2 regions of the Arthrobacter sp. 2MCAF15 genome follow, and region 1 is predicted to be linked to the other one. Evidence: riboswitches for the same ligand, from Rfam matches in the RefSeq annotation. Region 1 holds a riboswitch; the other holds the start of a gene.
What was found. A riboswitch is a leader RNA that binds a small molecule or an ion and turns the genes downstream of it on or off. The one in region 1 is predicted to bind thiamine pyrophosphate.
Positions count from the first base shown of each region.

Region 2: it holds a riboswitch for thiamine pyrophosphate, as region 1 does, so the genes downstream of both, AB4089_RS12065 (ECF transporter S component) here and AB4089_RS07985 (bifunctional hydroxymethylpyrimidine kinase/phosphomethylpyrimidine kinase) in region 1, are expected to answer to the same signal.

Region 1 covers NZ_JBFRGZ010000005.1:73,818-83,592, reverse strand. Annotated here, with positions in the region: gene AB4089_RS08025 (hypothetical protein) at 1-210, opposite strand, end outside; gene nadD (nicotinate-nucleotide adenylyltransferase) at 218-898, opposite strand; gene AB4089_RS08015 (hypothetical protein) at 954-1,193, opposite strand; gene AB4089_RS08010 (glutamate-5-semialdehyde dehydrogenase) at 1,274-2,647, opposite strand; gene proB (glutamate 5-kinase) at 2,674-3,861, opposite strand; gene obgE (GTPase ObgE) at 3,851-5,440, opposite strand; gene rpmA (50S ribosomal protein L27) at 5,557-5,820, opposite strand; gene rplU (50S ribosomal protein L21) at 5,882-6,190, opposite strand; gene AB4089_RS07985 (bifunctional hydroxymethylpyrimidine kinase/phosphomethylpyrimidine kinase) at 6,560-8,194, opposite strand; TPP riboswitch at 8,177-8,274, opposite strand; gene AB4089_RS07980 (Rne/Rng family ribonuclease) at 8,419-9,775, opposite strand, start outside.
Region 2 covers NZ_JBFRGZ010000009.1:14,015-20,959, reverse strand. Annotated here, with positions in the region: gene AB4089_RS12070 (ABC transporter ATP-binding protein) at 1-1,044, opposite strand, end outside; gene AB4089_RS12065 (ECF transporter S component) at 1,085-1,732, opposite strand; TPP riboswitch at 1,799-1,943, opposite strand; gene AB4089_RS12060 (heme-degrading domain-containing protein) at 2,131-2,667, shown strand; gene AB4089_RS12055 (DUF4235 domain-containing protein) at 2,709-2,972, shown strand; gene mnhG (monovalent cation/H(+) antiporter subunit G) at 3,082-3,465, opposite strand; gene AB4089_RS12045 (monovalent cation/H+ antiporter complex subunit F) at 3,455-3,733, opposite strand; gene AB4089_RS12040 (Na+/H+ antiporter subunit E) at 3,730-4,275, opposite strand; gene AB4089_RS12035 (Na+/H+ antiporter subunit D) at 4,272-5,918, opposite strand; gene AB4089_RS12030 (Na(+)/H(+) antiporter subunit C) at 5,915-6,562, opposite strand; gene AB4089_RS12025 (Na+/H+ antiporter subunit A) at 6,559-6,945, opposite strand, start outside.

The DNA of each region.
Region 1 (9,775 bases):
GGTGCGCAGCGTGGCCCGGTCCCGTGCCCGGACCTGGGAGGACCGCTCGGCACCGCCAGGCACAGAATCCACCGGAGCGTCGGCAACACGACGGCTCCGGCCGGTGATTTCGGCCTCGGTCGGCTCGCCCGGTCCCGCAGTATCCAAGCGTTCATCTCTGGCCTGTCGCAATTCGCGGCGGCTGCGGATGGGAGGCTGTTCCTGACTCATGGCAAACTCATTCAGTGCTGGCTGGTTGGGTAATCTCGAAGGCTGGATCGTGCTGTGCCGGGTCAAATCCTGCCGCGCCGCGGGCGCTGTTGGCCTCAGTGTGTCCGGCATCGAGGCGGACCGCGTCGGGGCTCGTGTGGTACAGGCCGTACTTTGCGATGTACTGGACCACCCCGTCCGGAACGAGGTACCAGACAGGATTGCCTTCGGCCACCCTGGTGCGGCAGTCCGTGGAGGAAATGGCCATGGCCGGGACCTCCAGGAGGCTGACATCCTTGCGGCCCATACCGTCCAGGACGTGGCCCGGCCGGGTGACGCCCACAAAGTGGGCGAGCGACCACAGTTCGTCGATGTCTTTCCAGGACAAAATCTGTGCCAGGGCGTCCGCGCCGGTGATGAAGAAGAGGTCCGCGTCCGGGCGCAGCGTGCGGAGGTCGCGCAACGTGTCGATCGTGTAGGTTGGTCCCGGCCGGTCCACGTCCACCCTGCTGACAGTGAAGCGGGGGTTCGAAGCCGTGGCAATGACGGTCATGAGATACCGGTGCTCGGCTTCGCTGACTTTCTTGGCCGACTTCTGCCAGGGCTGTCCGGTGGGCACAAACACGACTTCGTCGAGGTCGAACTTGGCCGCGACCTCACTGGCCGCGACAAGGTGTCCGTGGTGGATGGGATCGAACGTGCCGCCCATCACACCCAGACGCAGGCGGCGCTGGGCGCCGCGCTGCCTCATGGTGGCGGAAATATTAGTGACCTTGGCTGTGATCGTGCTTGTTCGGGTGCTGGCGGTGCGGATCCGAGTGTTCCTCGACGGCCACGTGGCGCCTGCCCAGGTTGGAGTAAGACAGCGTGATCAACAACAGGACCACCAGGATCGCGAACATGGTTCCGCCAATGACAAACGGCGGTGCAATGAGCGGCGCGAGTTCCTCGTGGCCCGATTCGCCGGCGGCGGCGACGAAAGTGGCGATCTGCTGCGACAGCATGTTCTCCCCTAATGAGTTCAAAATTTGACGACGGCGGAGGTGTCCGCCGTTCCGGTCTTCCGTTCCATGTTACAGCGTTGCTAGCCCCGGATCTGGCCCTCGCCCTGCACGATCCACTTGGTCGTGGTCAGTTCCGTTAGTCCCATGGGGCCGCGGGCGTGAAGTTTTTGGGTGGAAATCCCCACCTCGGCGCCGAGTCCGAGCTCGCCGCCGTCGGTGAAGCGGGTGGAGGCGTTCACGATCACGGCGGCCGAATCGATCTCGGCGATGAAGCGCTCCGCGTTGGCGAGGTCGTTGGTCAGGATCGCCTCGGTGTGGCCCGTGGACCACTTGCGGATGTGCCTGACGGCCTCGTCCAGGCTGTCCACCATGGCCACCGCCAGGTCCAGGTTCATGTATTCGGTGGCCCAGTCCTCGTCGGTGGCCGGCACCGAGGGGATCGAGGCCGGCAGCGCGGCGCGGACGCGCTGGTCCACGTGCAGGGTGACCCCGGCGGCCCGCAGCGCGGCGGCGATGGCGGGCAGGACGGTGGACTTGGAGTGCACCAGCAGCGTTTCGACCGTGTTGCAGACGCTGGGCCGCTGGGTCTTGGCGTTGAGGAGGATCTCGACGGCCATGTCCTCGCTGGCGGACGCGTCCACGAAGATGTGGACATTGCCCTCGCCGGTTTCGATGACCGGTACGGAGGAGTTCGTCACCACGGTCTGGATCAGGTCGCGCCCGCCGCGGGGAATGAGCACGTCCACCCGGCCACGCGCCCGCATCAGGGCGTTGGCGCCCTCGCGGCCGTACTGGTCGACGGTCTGGACGGCGTCGGCGGGCAGGCCCACCGATTCCAGGGCGTCCCGGAGGATGGTGATGAGGGCGGCGTTGGTGGCTGCGGCGGCGGATCCGCCGCGCAGGATGACGGCGTTGCCGCTCTTGAGGGCCAGGCCGGCGATATCGACCGTGACATTCGGGCGTGCCTCGTAGATCGCGGCCACCACGCCCATGGGCACGTTGATCTGGCGGAGGCGCAGCCCGTTGGGCAGGGTCTGGCCCCGCACGACGTTCCCGACGGGGTCCGGCAGGGTGGCAAGGTTTTCCAGGGCCGCGGCGAGGGCCGTGATGCGCGGATCGGTCAGCGTCAGGCGGTCCAGGAGGGCGGGGCTGGTTCCGGCGGCCCGGCCGGCTTCGACGTCCTTGGCGTTGGCGGCCAGGATCTGGTGTTTGTGCTCCACGAGCGCCTTGCCGATGGCGCGCAGGCCACGGTCCTTCCAGGCCCGGTTCGCGTGCGCCATCTTTCGGGCTGCGTGGCGCGAGCGGTCAGCGATCGCATGGACGGCAGCTTCGATGTCCGTGGCCGTGGCCGGCGTTTCCGCCGGATCCGGCGCCGCGAAACCCTCGGCGGGCACAGGATTGCCAGCGGGGATAGCGTCAGCGGGCACGGCAGCGGAAGTCAGGGCCTCAGTCATGCTTCCAGTTTAGGCGTCCAGTGGACCTAGACCAGCACCAGATCGTCAACATGAACAACTTCGCGGTCATATCCGCGGCCCAGTGCTTTGCCCAGCTCCCGTGTGGAGCGGCCCAGCATTTGGGGCAGCTCGGCGGCGGAATAGTTGACCAGCCCGCGCGCAATCACGGTGTTGTCCAGCGAGACCATCTCCACGGCGTCGCCGGCCTCGAAGTCGCCCTTCACCTCGGCAATCCCGGCCGGCAGCAGCGAGGTGTGGCGGTCACGGACGGCCTGGACCGCGCCGTCGTCGAGCACCAGCGTGCCCCGGACGGACGCCAGGTGGGCCAGCCACAGGAGCCGGATCGGCTTGCGGGCGCCGTTCACGGAGAACCACGTGCCCACGTCCTCGCCCGCCAGCGCGGCAGCCGCGTTGGCCGTGGACGTGACCAGGGCGTGGATGCCCGAACCCGCGGCGATGGTGGCGGCTTCGACCTTGGTGACCATGCCGCCGGTGCCCACACCGGCTTTTCCGGTGCTGCCGATCGAGACGCCGTCGAGGTCGTGGGGGCCCGAGACGTGCGGGATCCGTTTGGCCCCGTGCGACGGCGGACCGTCGTACAGGGAGTCGACGTCGGAGAGCAGCACGAGCGCGTCGGCGCGGACCAGGTGGGCCACAAGGGCCGCGAGGCGGTCGTTGTCGCCAAAGCGGATCTCGTGGGTGGCCACGGTGTCGTTTTCGTTGACCACCGGGACGACGCCGAGGTTAAGCAGGCGGTCCAGGGCGCGGAACGCGTTGGTGTGCTGGCTGCGGCGCATGAAGTCATCCGCGGTCAGGAGCACCTGGCTGACGGTGACCCCGTGCGCCCCGAAGGCGTGGGTGTAGCGGGCCATCAGCAGGCCCTGGCCGACGCTCGCCGCGGCCTGCTGGGTGGCGAGGTCGCGGGGGCGCTTCTCCAGCCCCAGCGGGGCCAGGCCGGCGGCGATCGCGCCGGAGGACACCAGGATGATTTCCGTGCCGGCGTTGCGTTTGTGCGCCAGCGCGTCCGCGAGGCCGGTCAGGGCCTCGTCGGAGATTCCGCCTTTGATGGAGGTCAGCGAGGACGAGCCGACTTTGACGACGATCCGGCGGGCCCCGGACAGCGCGGTGCGGTCGGGGGCGCTGCGGGTGTGGGCGCTGATGCTTTGGGCCTTGAGCGGCTGTAACCGGTGCTCGACGACGGTCTTACTCGTCATCTTCTGCGCCCAGTCCACTCTCCTTGAGCGGCTGCCGCGCCCGGCGGCCGCTGACGGATTCGGTCCAGATGCCGGCTTTGCGTTCGGCTTCGAGCTCGGCGCGGGCGGCTGCCTTGGCGTCGCGGCGCTCCTGCTGTTCGTCGCGCTTCTGGCCACGCGTCGGGCGGTCGCCGATGTCGGCGAAGCGCACGTCGGTGCCGCGCGGCGAGGCGAGCAGTTCGGCGCCGGCCATCATGGTCGGCTCCCAGTCGAAGACGACGCCGTCGTCATCGCCGATGACCACCATGTCGCCGGGCTTGGCGCCCTGTTTGAACAGCTCATTCTCGACGCCCAGCTTGGCCAGTCGGTCGGCGAGGTAGCCGATCGCTTCCTCGTTGGTGAAGTCGGTCTGCTTGACCCAGCGCACGGGCTTCTCGCCCTGGACGCGGAAGAGCGGCTCGAGGCCCTTTTCCTCGCGGCGGATGCTGAAGCCGGTCTCGTTGACGGCGCGGGGGCGCAGTACGGGGGCCGCCACCTTCGGCGGGGTCGCGGCGACGACGTCGCGGGCGGCCTGGACGATTTCGGCCATGGCGAAGCCGAGCTGGCGGAGGCCCTCGTGGCTCGTCGCGGAGATTTCGAAGACCTTGTAGCCGCGGGATTCCAGTTCCGGACGGACGAACTCGGCCATGTCCTTGCCGTCGGGCAGGTCCACCTTGTTCAGGGCGACCAGCCGGGGGCGGTGGTTCAGCGGAACGACTTCGCCGTCGGCGCCGCTGTAGCTCATGTCCACGGCGTACTTCTCCAGCTCGGCCTCGATGATGGAGAGGTCGGAGAGGGGATCGCGGTCCGATTCGAGCGTGCCGCAGTCCAGCACGTGCACGAGTGCGGCGCAGCGCTCTACGTGGCGCAGGAAGTGGTGGCCCAGGCCCTTGCCCTCGCTGGCGCCCTCGATCAGGCCCGGGACGTCGGCAATGGTGAAGCGGATCTCGCCGGCCTGGACGACGCCCAGGTTCGGGATCAGGGTGGTGAAGGGGTAGTCGGCGATCTTGGGCCGGGCGGCCGACATCGCGGCGATCAGGCTCGACTTGCCGGCGGAGGGGAAGCCGACGAGCGCGATGTCAGCGATGGACTTCAGTTCCAGGACGACGTCGCTGGATTCGCCCTCGATGCCGAGCAGCGCGAAGCCGGGGGCGCGGCGCTTCTGGGAGGACAGTGCCGCGTTGCCGAGGCCACCGATGCCGCCGGCCGCGGCGATGTATTCGTCGCCTTCGCCCACGAGGTCGGCGAGGACTTCGCCGGACTTGGACTTCACCACGGTGCCCACAGGCACCGGAAGGATCAGGGTTTCGCCGTTCTTGCCGCCGCGCCAGTCACCCATGCCGGGGCCGCCGTTGGTGGCGTGCCGGTGGGGGGCGTGGTGGTAGTCGAGCAGGGTGGTGGTCTGCGAGTCGACGCGCAGGATGACGTCGCCGCCGTTGCCGCCGTTGCCGCCGTCGGGACCGCCGAGGGGCTTGAACTTCTCCCGGTGAACGGAGACACAGCCGTGGCCGCCGGTACCGCCGGATACGTGCAGTACTACCCGGTCTACAAAGCTCGCCACGTAAATCTCCTCAGTGCTGTTCCCCGGACCCCCAAGAGGCCCAAGATGATTGTAATGCGGTTAAAACACCGGTGGAGCGGACCTAATGGCCCGCTCCACCGATTTAGAACTTATTGCTACTCTGCAGCTGCAGCAGCCACGATGTTCACAACGCGACGACCACGGCGGGTGCCGAACTCGACAGCACCGGGGGTCAGGGCGAACAGGGTGTCGTCCCCGCCGCGGCCGACGCCGGCGCCCGGGTGGAAGTGGGTGCCGCGCTGGCGGACGATGATCTCGCCTGCGGAAACTACCTGGCCACCGAAGCGCTTGACGCCGAGGTACTGGGCGTTGGAGTCACGACCGTTGCGAGTGGAACTCGCGCCTTTTTTATGTGCCATTTGAAATGCCTGCCTTCAAAAATTCTGGGAAATCTGCTGGAACCTGAACAGTAACGAAGGGTTACTTGATACCGGTGATCTTGACCTTGGTCAATTCCTGACGGTGACCCTGGCGCTTCTTGTAACCGGTCTTGTTCTTGAACTTCTGGATGACGATCTTCGGACCACGGAGGTCTTCGAGGATCTCAGCCGTAACCGTTACCTTGGCCAGGTCCGCAGCAGCAGACGTGACTTTGTCACCGTCCACCAGGAGCAGTGCGGGCAACTCAAAGGTGCTGCCGGCTCCACCGGGGACGCGGTTCAGGGTAACGAAGTCTCCAACGGAAACCTTCTCTTGGCGGCCGCCTGCGCGGACAATCGCGTACACCACTGGGGAACTCACTTCTCTCGACGTTTATTACTAGATTTGCGTGCGGAACCTGGGGCCAAATTGTTTGGACCGGCTCACGCTGTGCCTCAACGCCGGTGGATTCCCCGGGGGAACCCATGAGCTATCCCCGGAACAAATCCAGTTGAAATTCCAAACGGACAGTTCTCAGGGTCATAACCCAAGTGTTGGCGTAAGCACCGAAGATCTAGAATACGCTAATTTTGCCTTCGGCCGCAAATGAGGCTGGTTCCGGGGGCAGTCCGTGACAGGCGCCACAACGCCTAGACTCTGCGTTCTTGATGTTGTGTTGCCGCAACGACTTCCGGAACCGTGCCCCACCATCCTAGCGGCTGCACAGGCCAGCTCGCGTCAGGCGTGCAGCCGCGGCGCGTCGAAGAAGTCCACTTCGTAGCGTGAGGACTGCCGGAAGGCCAGGGCCATGGCTTCCCGCTCGCCCCCGGATGCCTGCCGGGCCGCCGTGTCCGTGTACGCGATGGCCTGCCGGGTGGCCGCGGCGAAGTCCTCATCGGCGTAGGTCCGCAGCCAGTCGGCGTAGGGATGCCCGGCGGGTGCGCCGCCGGCAAGGAACTCCCGGTGCAGCGTGGAGCCGACCTCGGCGTAGAGCCAGAAGCATGGGAGGGCCGCTGCCACGAGGACCCCGTAGCTGCCGGACACCGAGGCGGCCAACAGGTGATCGACGTAGGACTTCGTTACCGGGCCCAGGGTGGCCGCCGTGGGGCGGGTGCTGAGCCAGGTACGGTGCAGCTCGGACTCGACTTCCAGGCAGGTCTGCGCGGACCTCGCCCAGAACAGCTGCTCGGCCTCGGTGGGGGCGATCGCGGCGGCGCGGGCCAGGACCCGGGAGTAGCCGTTGAGGTAGATGGCGTCCTGGGCGAGGTAGTAGGCGAACTCGTGCTCGGGCAAGGTCCCGTCGGCCAGGCCGCGGATGAAGTCCAGGGCGTAGATGGCGTCAAGATCGGCGGTGGCCCCCGCGTGCAGGGCCGCGGCGAACTCGCCCTCCCCCGGAGCGTGGCCCGCGTCAGCGTCGCCCACATGAGCGTGGCCGACGTGGTGGAAGTGATGGACCGGGCCGTTGCCGGTGCCGACGTCCAGGACCGAGGCTTCGCGGAGTGCGCCCAGCAGCCACGGCTTGACCTCCCGCAGCGCCGCTTCCCAGTCCCCCACCCGGGCCTGCACGGTGGCCATGGCCGAGGACAGGGAGCAGCCTGTGCCGTGGCTGTTGCGCGTGGCGATCCGCGCCCCCGGCACCACCACCGTTTCGGTGCCGAGCAGGCCCCCGGTGTTGACCAGCGCATCCGGGCAGCCGGCGTCGTCGTGCGCGAGCCCGCCCTGGAGGTGTCCGCCCTTGACCAGGACGGTGGCGCCGGTCAGTGCGGCCAGCCGTTTGCCCTGCGCCAGGGCCTCGGCCCAGTCGGCCGCGACGGGTTCCTTGAGCAGGATGCCGAGTTCGGCGAGGTTCGGGGTGATGAGGTCCGCCAGCGGCAGGAGGGCCTGCAGGGCGGCCTCGGCCGATTCCTGCAGGAGCCGGTCACCGCTCGTGGCGACCATCACTGGGTCCAGGACGACGACGGCGGGGCGCACCTTCTCCAGCCAGGTGCGGACGGCGTCGATCACACCGGCGTCGCCGAGCATGCCGATCTTGACGGCGTCAATGTCGATGTCCTCGCTGATGGCGTCCAGCTGGGCCGTGAGGAACGCCGCCGGGGGTACGTGGACGGCGCGCACGCCCTGGGTGTTTTGGGCGGTCAGGGCCGTGATGGCGGCCATGCCGTAACCGCCATTCGCCGCGATGCTTTTTAGGTCGGCCTGGATCCCGGCCCCGCCGGACGGATCGGAGCCCGCAATCGCCAGCACGCGGGGAATGCGCGGCGGCGCGGACGGGCGGACCCCAGAGGGCAAGAAACCGCCGGGCAGAAAACTGCCCGGCTGAAGATCACTGGGCGGCAATTTGGACGGATTGGATTTCGCGGACAAGTCAGACATCCCTTCGCCGGTGCTAACCGGACAGGTTCAACGGGTCTGGATCTCAGCCGGCCCGATGCGCGGCACCCCGTGTCAGTGTTCCAGCCTAGCCGTTGCCACCGGGCTGCCCCGTTAACGCACGTGCGGGCCCGGGCCGAGCGGACGTATTGTTACGCCCGCTCGGCCCGGACCCGCAACCCAACCAGTCGAAGTGACCGGCCGGGGACGTGATCAGCCGCGGATGGCTACAGCTCCGAGGCCGGTACCCCGACGCCGAGGATGATCGGCTCGTTGCCGGCAGGGATGGACGCCCGCTGGGCCGCGGCGGGCGCCTTGGCCTCGTGAACCGACCCTGCCGCGGCCGGACGTGTGGCCTCGCGGTGTTCCACGGAGGTCTCGTTGGCTGCGCCCTGGGCGCGGCTGGCGCTGCGGTTGCGGCGTCCGCGGCGGCCACGAGTCGTCGTGTCCGCTGCCGGTGAAGCCGGGGCTTCCGCGGCGGGCAAGGCTGACGGCGCCTCGGGGGCCGCCGGTGCCTGGGCTGCATCCTGCCTGTCGGCCTGCTTGCCGGCGTCGGCCTCGCCCAGGTTGGCGAAGGCCTCGGTCAGCAGGTCCAGGGTCAAGGCCGGTGCCTGGGTGTCCTCGGCGTGCTCGACGAAGGGCAGGGCAACCTGCTCGCCGCCAAACGTCAGGACGGTCGCGGGACGTCCGGCTGCCTCGTCCGCGGCGGCGAGATGCGTCACGGCGTCGACGGCGGCCTGCCGGGCCCCGGCGTCGCTGGCCGCGGCTGCCTCCCCGTCGTGCAGGTGCGCGGCGTGCGCGGCGGCGGCAATGTTCGCCAGCGCGGCCCGGGTGGCTTCAGCCTTGGCGTGGCGTTCAGCCTCGGTGGGCTCGGCGTGGACGGCCGCGGGCGTGGACGGCGCGGACTCCGGGCCCTGGCCTCCCCTGCCGCGGCGGCGGCTCTTGCGCTCGGTGCGGGCAGCCGGCTGGGCCGCCTCGGTGCGCGGCACATAGTGCTCCGCGGCGACCGTGTTGGCGCGGCGGTGTTCCACGGGCTCGTCATGGGTGACGATGCCGCGGCCCGCGCACGCTTCGCACTGCTCACCGAAGACTTCCAGCAGGCCGGTGCCCATCCGCTTGCGGGTCATCTGCACGAGGCCCAGCGAGGTCACCTCAGCCACCTGGTGCTTGGTCCGGTCCCGGCCCAGGCACTCCACCATGCGGCGCAGCACGAGGTCGCGGTTGGATTCGAGCACCATGTCGATGAAGTCGATCACGATGATGCCGCCGATGTCGCGCAGGCGCAGCTGCCGGACGACTTCCTCGGCCGCTTCCAGGTTGTTCTTGGTGACGGTTTCCTCGAGGTTGCCGCCGGAGCCGGTGAACTTGCCGGTGTTGACGTCCACCACGGTCATGGCTTCGGTGCGGTCGATCACGAGGGACCCGCCAGAGGGCAGGAAGACCTTGCGGTCCAGGGCCTTGTGGATCTGCTCGTCGATGCGCCAGGCCGCAAAGATGTCCGTGTCCTTGGTCCACTTCTCGAGCCGGCCCACCAGGTCCGGAGCCACGTAGGTGACGTAGGCCTCGATGGTGTCCCAGGCTTCC
Region 2 (6,945 bases), on a different contig from region 1:
GGCGAGCGTCAGCGCCAGGGTGGACTTCCCCGAGCCGTTCGGCCCCGTGATGGTCAGGGCCTCCCCGGCACGGACCTGGGCACATACCCCGGACTGGACCGGACGCGGCGCAATCGTGCGGAAGCGCTCGCGCAGCCCGGCCCGCCGCGGCCGCTCGCGGGACACCGCGAGGCCTTCCGCCTCCAGCAGGAGCTGACCTGTGCCGGGCGCCTGCCGTCGCGCCCGCGTTGCCGGCACGTGGCCCGGGACCCACACGCCGGCACCGATGAGCATGTCCCGCGCCTGGGCCAGGACCCGGTCCGGCGGCCCGTCGATCAGGACCGCGGAGTCCGTGGCGGAGCCGGGCTGGAGCACCACGATCCGGTCAACCAGGTCCTTCCAGACTGCCACCCGGTGCTCCACGACCACCAGGGTGGCGCCGGTCTTGTCCAGGCAGCGGCCCACGGCGTCGCGGACCTCCAGGACGCCCGCGGGGTCCAGGTTGGCCGTCGGCTCGTCAAGCAGCAGCAGCCCTGGCCGCATCGCGAGGATCCCGGCTAGCGCCAACCRCTGCTTTTGTCCGCCGGAGAGCGCCGACGTGGGATGGTCCAGCGGCAGCCTGCCCAGGCCGACGTCCTCGAGCGCCTCGCCCACCCGCGGCCAGATCTCCTCCGCCGGGACGGCGAGGTTCTCAGCCCCGAAGGCGACGTCGTCGCCGAGGCGGGACAGCACCACCTGCGTTTCCGGGTCCTGCTGCACCAGCCCGGCGCGGCCGCGCTGCGCCCGCGGCGGGGCCCCGTCGATCAGCAGGCTTCCCGTCTCGTCGGAATCTTCGGCGTCGCCGGAGTCGCCGGAAGGCCCGGCTGCGCCGTCCCCCAGCACGCCGGCCAGGGCGTGGAGCAGCGTCGATTTGCCGGCGCCGGAGGGGCCCAGCAGGAGCACGCGCTCCCCCGGCCGGATGTCCAGGTCAAGGCCGCTGACCGCGGGCCGGGGCCTTCCGGCGTGCCGCCAGCCCCAGCCGCGGGCCGTGACGGCGGCCGGCCTGACTTCCGGTGAAGGTCTCATGAGTCGTCTGCAGGTTTCAGATGTAGGTTCAGCAGTCGGCTCAGGAGAAAACGGGCTCCGTGGCGGCCTTGCGGGAGGCAAAGGAGCCCAGCACGCCTGTCTTGGCCAGGCCTCGGGTGGCGAGCCAGGACAGTCCGCCGGCAATCACAGCACCGGAGATGGTGGTGAAGACGATGTAGGCGAGCTTGTCGCCGGCTTCGTAGGCGATGTTCCAGCCCCACGGCAGGAAGGAATCGTTCAGGCCGCAGAAGAGGCCCGCACCCGCCCCGGCCAGCAGCGATACAGGCAGGTTGAACTTCGTGTAGAGGAAGGCCGCGAAGACCAGCTCCGCGCCAAGGCCCTGCAGCACACCGGAGATCAGCACCGTGGTGCCGTACTGGGAACCCATGATGAGCTCGCCCGTGGCCGCCACGCTCTCGCAGAAGAGCGCCGCACCCGGCTTGCGGATGATGAGCATGCCCAATACGGCCGGAATCATCCAGCCGCCGGCGTAGAGTCCGCTGAGCGGCGGGTAGATGGCGTTGACCGGGGTTGAAATCAGGTTCGCACCCTGGGACCAGGCCCAGAAGATGACGCCGCCGGCAACGGCGATCAAGGCGGCCACCACAATGTCCACCACACGCCAGGTGTAGTTGCGGCGGGCGGCTGGGCGGCTGGTGGAACCATGCTGTGCTGAAATATCTGTCATGTCGTCCTCCTGAGGAACAGGAGGGGAGGATGCTCCGGCCGGGTTCGGCTTCCGCCGCCCTCCGCGCATCCTGAGATCTCGACTCCCTTGCGCCGGTACTAACCGGATCAGGTTCGAGGGTCTGCGGCTGTCCGCACTCTCAGCGCCCACCAGCGGTTTTCCCCGGATTTTTCCGGCGATGCCCGACGGCGGCGCTCCCCTGTCGTAAATTATTCTGCCCTTGTGGGCTGGCTCAGTTTACACCCGGACGGCCGGGTTTTCAGTGGCGTGCCGTCACAATCCGGGGCCGGGCAAAGCCGGTCACCGCGGCCGGGAATTGCCGCTTGGTAGAGTCGACGTGTCGGACACCCGGACCCGCCTGCGGGCGGCCTAGTCACGCACCGGAAAGCTGGACTATTTTGACGCTCACACCAGATCCCTCCGGGGAATACGACCCCGATTCGAGCGAGCCGCAGCCGCAGGGATCCCTCGCGGCGCTCATCGGCCGCGTGCTGGCCGAGATGGAGGCCCTCCAGTTCGCCTCGTTCAGCAAGGACGATGCCCTGGACCTAGGACTCCTCCTCGTCGAGCTGGGCAGGCAACGCTCGCTGCCCATCGCCGTCGACATCACCAAAGGCGAGCAGGTGCTCTTCCACGCCGCGCTGGACGGCGCCACGCCGGATAACGAACGCTGGATCAACGCCAAGAAGCGCACGGCCATGCGGTACGAGGTCCCGTCCCTGCTGGTGGGCCTCCGCGCCCGCGCTGCCGGCGGCAGGATCGAGGACAACGCCTGGTTCGACCAGATGGAGTTCGCCGCGCACGGCGGAGCGTTTCCCATTTACGTCCGCGGCACGGGCGCCGTCGCGGTCGTCACCGTCTCCGGCCTGCCCCAGAAGGCGGACCACGATCTTGTTGTCGAGGCCCTGCGGAACGTCCTCACACCGGAACGCTAGGCTGGGGGTAGCCCCTGTTCCCGCCCCAAGGAGACCGAAGAATGACCATCCTCATCAAGCTGCTCGGCACCGGCGTCAGCCTCGCGGCCGGCTTTGCCGGCACCAAGCTGGTGGACACCATCTGGGAAAAGTCCACGGGCAACAAGCCGCCCAAGGGCCACGACGACGACGTCCCCACCACGCTGCGCACGGCATTGACGTTCGCCCTGATCTCCGCATCGGTCAGCGCCATCATCCAGGTGCTCGCCAACCGCGGCACGCAGCGGGCGATCACCCGCTTCTCCAAAACCCAGGACATCGTCTAGCCGGCCCTGGCTGGACGGACCTGGCTGGGCGGACATCGTCGCGACGGACCTGGCTGGCCCGCCTCCGGATTGGACGCTACGGATTAGGCGCTTCGGTTAGCCGTTTCGGTTAGCCGGCGTCGACGTCGTCCGCTCCGTGCTTGGCGGCCGCCTGCTGAACCACTGCCTCGAGCTCGTCGGAGGTCAGCAGCTCCGGGTGCAGGTGCTTGGTCCGGTAACCGGCCCGGCCCACCATGTGGGCCGATACGGGGACGGTCAGCAGCTGGAAGAGCCACGCCACCACCAGCACGGGCCACACCCACCAGGTGCGCATCTGCAGGCCAAGGGCCGCCAGCAGCAGGAACAGTCCCAGGACCTGCGGTTTGGTGGCGGCATGCATCCTGCTCATGAGGTCCGGGAAGCGCAACAGCCCGACTGCGGCGCCGAGGGACATGAGGGCGCCGGTCACCATGAACACGGCCGAGACGGAGTCGATCACTGTGTCAGGATTCACGGACGCTCTCCCTCCGGTCGGCCACGAACCGGGCGAAGGTGACCGAGCCGACGAAGCCGATCAGGGAGATCGCCACGAGCAGCATCAGGTTGTTCAGGTGCCGGTTGGCGGCCATGTCGATGCACAGGGCCGCGCCGAAGATGGCCAGCAGCACGTCGGCGGCGAGGACACGGTCCAGCAGTGAGGGGCCCCGCGCGATCCGGATGATCGCCCCCAGTGCGGCGAGGGAAAGTACGACGGCGGTCACCGTCAGGACGATCTGCATCATGCGGTGACCTCCTGGGTAAGGGCGGAGAGTTCGTCTTTGGAGCCCATGATCCTGATCAGCCCGGCCTCGGTGTCCCGGACCTCCTTGCGCAGCTTGGCCGCGTCCTGGGCGTTGCGGACGTTGATGCCGTGGATGTAGAGCGTGGACGTGGACCTGTCCACCTCCACCACAAGGGATCCCGGAATCAGGGAGATCACGTGCCCGGTGGCCGTGACCAGGAGGTCGGAATGGCTCCGCAGCGGCACGGCGACGATTGCGCTGACGACTTTGGGGCCACGGACCACGGCGAGGTACAGGACCTGGAAACTGGCCGCGACGACTTTTGCCAGGAAGATGAGGACGAAGGGGACGGCGCGGAGCACGTTGAAGCGGCCGCCGAGCTCCACCGGGGGCAGGTAGAAGATGCGTGCCACGAGCACGGCGATGAGGGCCCCGAAGAGGAGATTGCCGGGGCTGAAGTTCTGCCATAGTGCGCCCCAGACGAAAACCAGCCACACCAGCAGCGGCAGTTCCTGGCGCAGCGAGATCCTTTTCCGGCTCATTTCCCGCCGCCCTGCTCCTGGACCTGGCCGGGCTGGGCCTGCCCCGGCTGGACCGGGCCCGGCACCGGCGGCACCGGTGCGTCCTGGCCCAGCACGGCATGGATGTAGGGGGACCTGTCCAGCATCTCCGCGGCGGACTGGTCTGCCACCCTGAACAGCGGTCCGGCAAAGACCGTCAGGGCCACGCCAAAGACCACCAGGCCCAGGGTGGAGCCCACCATGGTGCGCGGCAGCAGGGTCACATTCGCCCGGCCGGCCCGGTCCCCGGTGGCGGAGTCCGCCGGGGCCGCCAGGAGCACCGGATCGGGGTGTTCGGCGTCCTCGGGCTTGCGCCAGAACGCCCGGTTCCAGACCCTCGCGATCGCCAGCAGGGTCAGCAGGCTGGTCAGCACGCCGCCGATCACCAGGGCGTAGGCCAGCGGAGTGCCCAGCTCGACGCCCGCCTGAAGGAGCCCCAGCTTGCCCAGGAAGCCCGAGAACGGCGGGATGCCGGCCAGGTTCATGGCGGGGATGAAGAACAGGACTCCCAAAACCGGGGAGAGTTTGGCCAGTCCGGCCACGCGGTCCATGGACGAGCTGCCGCCGCGGCGTTCAATCAGGCCGGTCACCAGGAACAGGCTGGTCTGGATGGTGATGTGGTGGGCCACGTAGAAGACCGCGGCGCCCAGGCCGGCCACCGTGGACATGGCCAGGCCAAAGACCATGTAGCCAATGTGGCTGACCAGGGTGAAGGACAGGAGCCTCTTGATGTCACTTTGGGCCAGGGCGCCAAGGATGCCCACCACCATCGTCAGCAGCGCAGCGACCATGAGCGGGGCGTTGAGCGCGTCGCCCGGGAAGAGCAGCGTCTCCGTGCGGACCATCGCATAGACGCCCACCTTGGTCAGCAGCCCGGCAAACACGGCGGTGACCGGGGCCGGGGCCGTGGGGTAGGAGTCAGGGAGCCAGAAGGACAGCGGGAACACGGCGGCCTTGATGCCGAAGGCCACCAGCAGCATGACGTGCAGCAGCGTCCGGGTGCCCTGGTCCAGGTCCCCGAGCTTGATGGCGAGGTCCGCCATGTTGATGGTTCCGGTGGCGCCGTAGACCATGGCGATCGCGATCAGGAACAGGACCGAGGACACGACCGAGACCACCACGTAGGTCACGCCGGCCCGGATGCGCGGGCCCGTTCCGCCGAGGGTGATGAGCACGTAGCTGGCCGTCAGCAGGATCTCAAAGCCGACGTAGAGGTTGAAGAGGTCCCCGGAGAGGAAGGCGTTGGACACCCCGGCCACCAGGATCAGGTACGTCGGGTGGAAGATCGAGACGGGCGCGTCACGGTCGCCGTCGGCCATGCCCTGTCCCGTGGCGTAGATCAGCACCGCAAGGCTCACGGCCGAGGACACCACAAGCATGAGCGAGGAGAACTGGTCCACCACGAGCACGATGCCCCAGGGCGGCAGCCATCCGCCGATGTTCACGGCGGTTGTCCCGCCGTCCCAGACGGAGGCCAGCAGCCAGCATTCCAGCAGCAGGGTCAGCGACAGGAGGGCGATGCTGACCGCACGCTGGGCACGGGGGTAGCGGATCAGCAGGAACGTCAGGGCGGCGCCCAGGATGGGGAGTACGACGGCGAGCGGGGCAAAGCTGGCGATGTTCACTCTCCGCCTCCTTCCTGTCTGGGGTCCGGTCTGTGGCCCGGTCTGGGGTCAACGTTGAGGGAGCCGGGCTGTTCTTCGGAGGCGGCCTTGTCGGCCCGCACGGGGCGGTCGCCGGACATGACCGCGGCGCTGCTCCCTGCCCCGGCACCGGCAGGTGTACCGGCGGCCGTGGCCGCGGGGCCCGTGCCCGTGCCTGCGCCTGTGCCTGTGCCGTCGGAGCCGACCATGGCCAGCGGGAACTCCGAGGTCTCGACCGGGATCACGGAGTCGTCCTCGGCATCGAAGCTCGGCGTTTCCGCGACGCGGCGGTCCTCGGCGTCGTCCTGGATTTCGTCCTGGCGGGCCAGGACCCAGGTCCGGTAGATGATGCCCAGCATGAACGAGGTAACGGCGAAGGAAATGACGATCGAGGTAAGGATCAGGGCCTGCGGCAGGGGATCGTTGTAATCCCCGGCCGGGATGCCCTTCTCGAACATCGGCGCCAGCCCGGAGTAGCCGCCGGTGGCGAGGATCAGCAGGTTGGTGGCGTTGGCCAGCAGCATCAGGCCCAGCAGCACCCTTGTGAGGCTGCGTTCAAGGATCAGGTAGATGCCGCAGGCGTAGAGCGCCCCCATGACCGTCAGCAAGGTCAGATTGACGCTCATGATCTCCCCTTGGCAGCAGTTTCGGTGTCGGTATTTTCCGCGACAGCATCTTCCGCTTCGGCATTTTCCGCTTCGGGTGCCGCATCCGCGAGGCCGCCGGCGGCCTCCCGGTCTTCGGACGGTTCGGGCTGTTCCTCGAAGTGTTCATCGATCTCGGCGCCCAGGCTGCGCAGCACGTCCAGGGCAAGACCCACCACCACGATGTAGACGCCGATGTCGAAGATGGTGGAGGTGACGAACTTGATGTCGCCAAAGACGGGCAGCCACAGCTCCACGATCGCGCTCTGGAACACCTGGCCGCCCAGCAGCAGCGGCGTCATCCCGGCGGCCGCGGCCGTGGCCAGGCCGATCCCCAGCAGCGTGCCGGCGCCGACGGGAGTGGC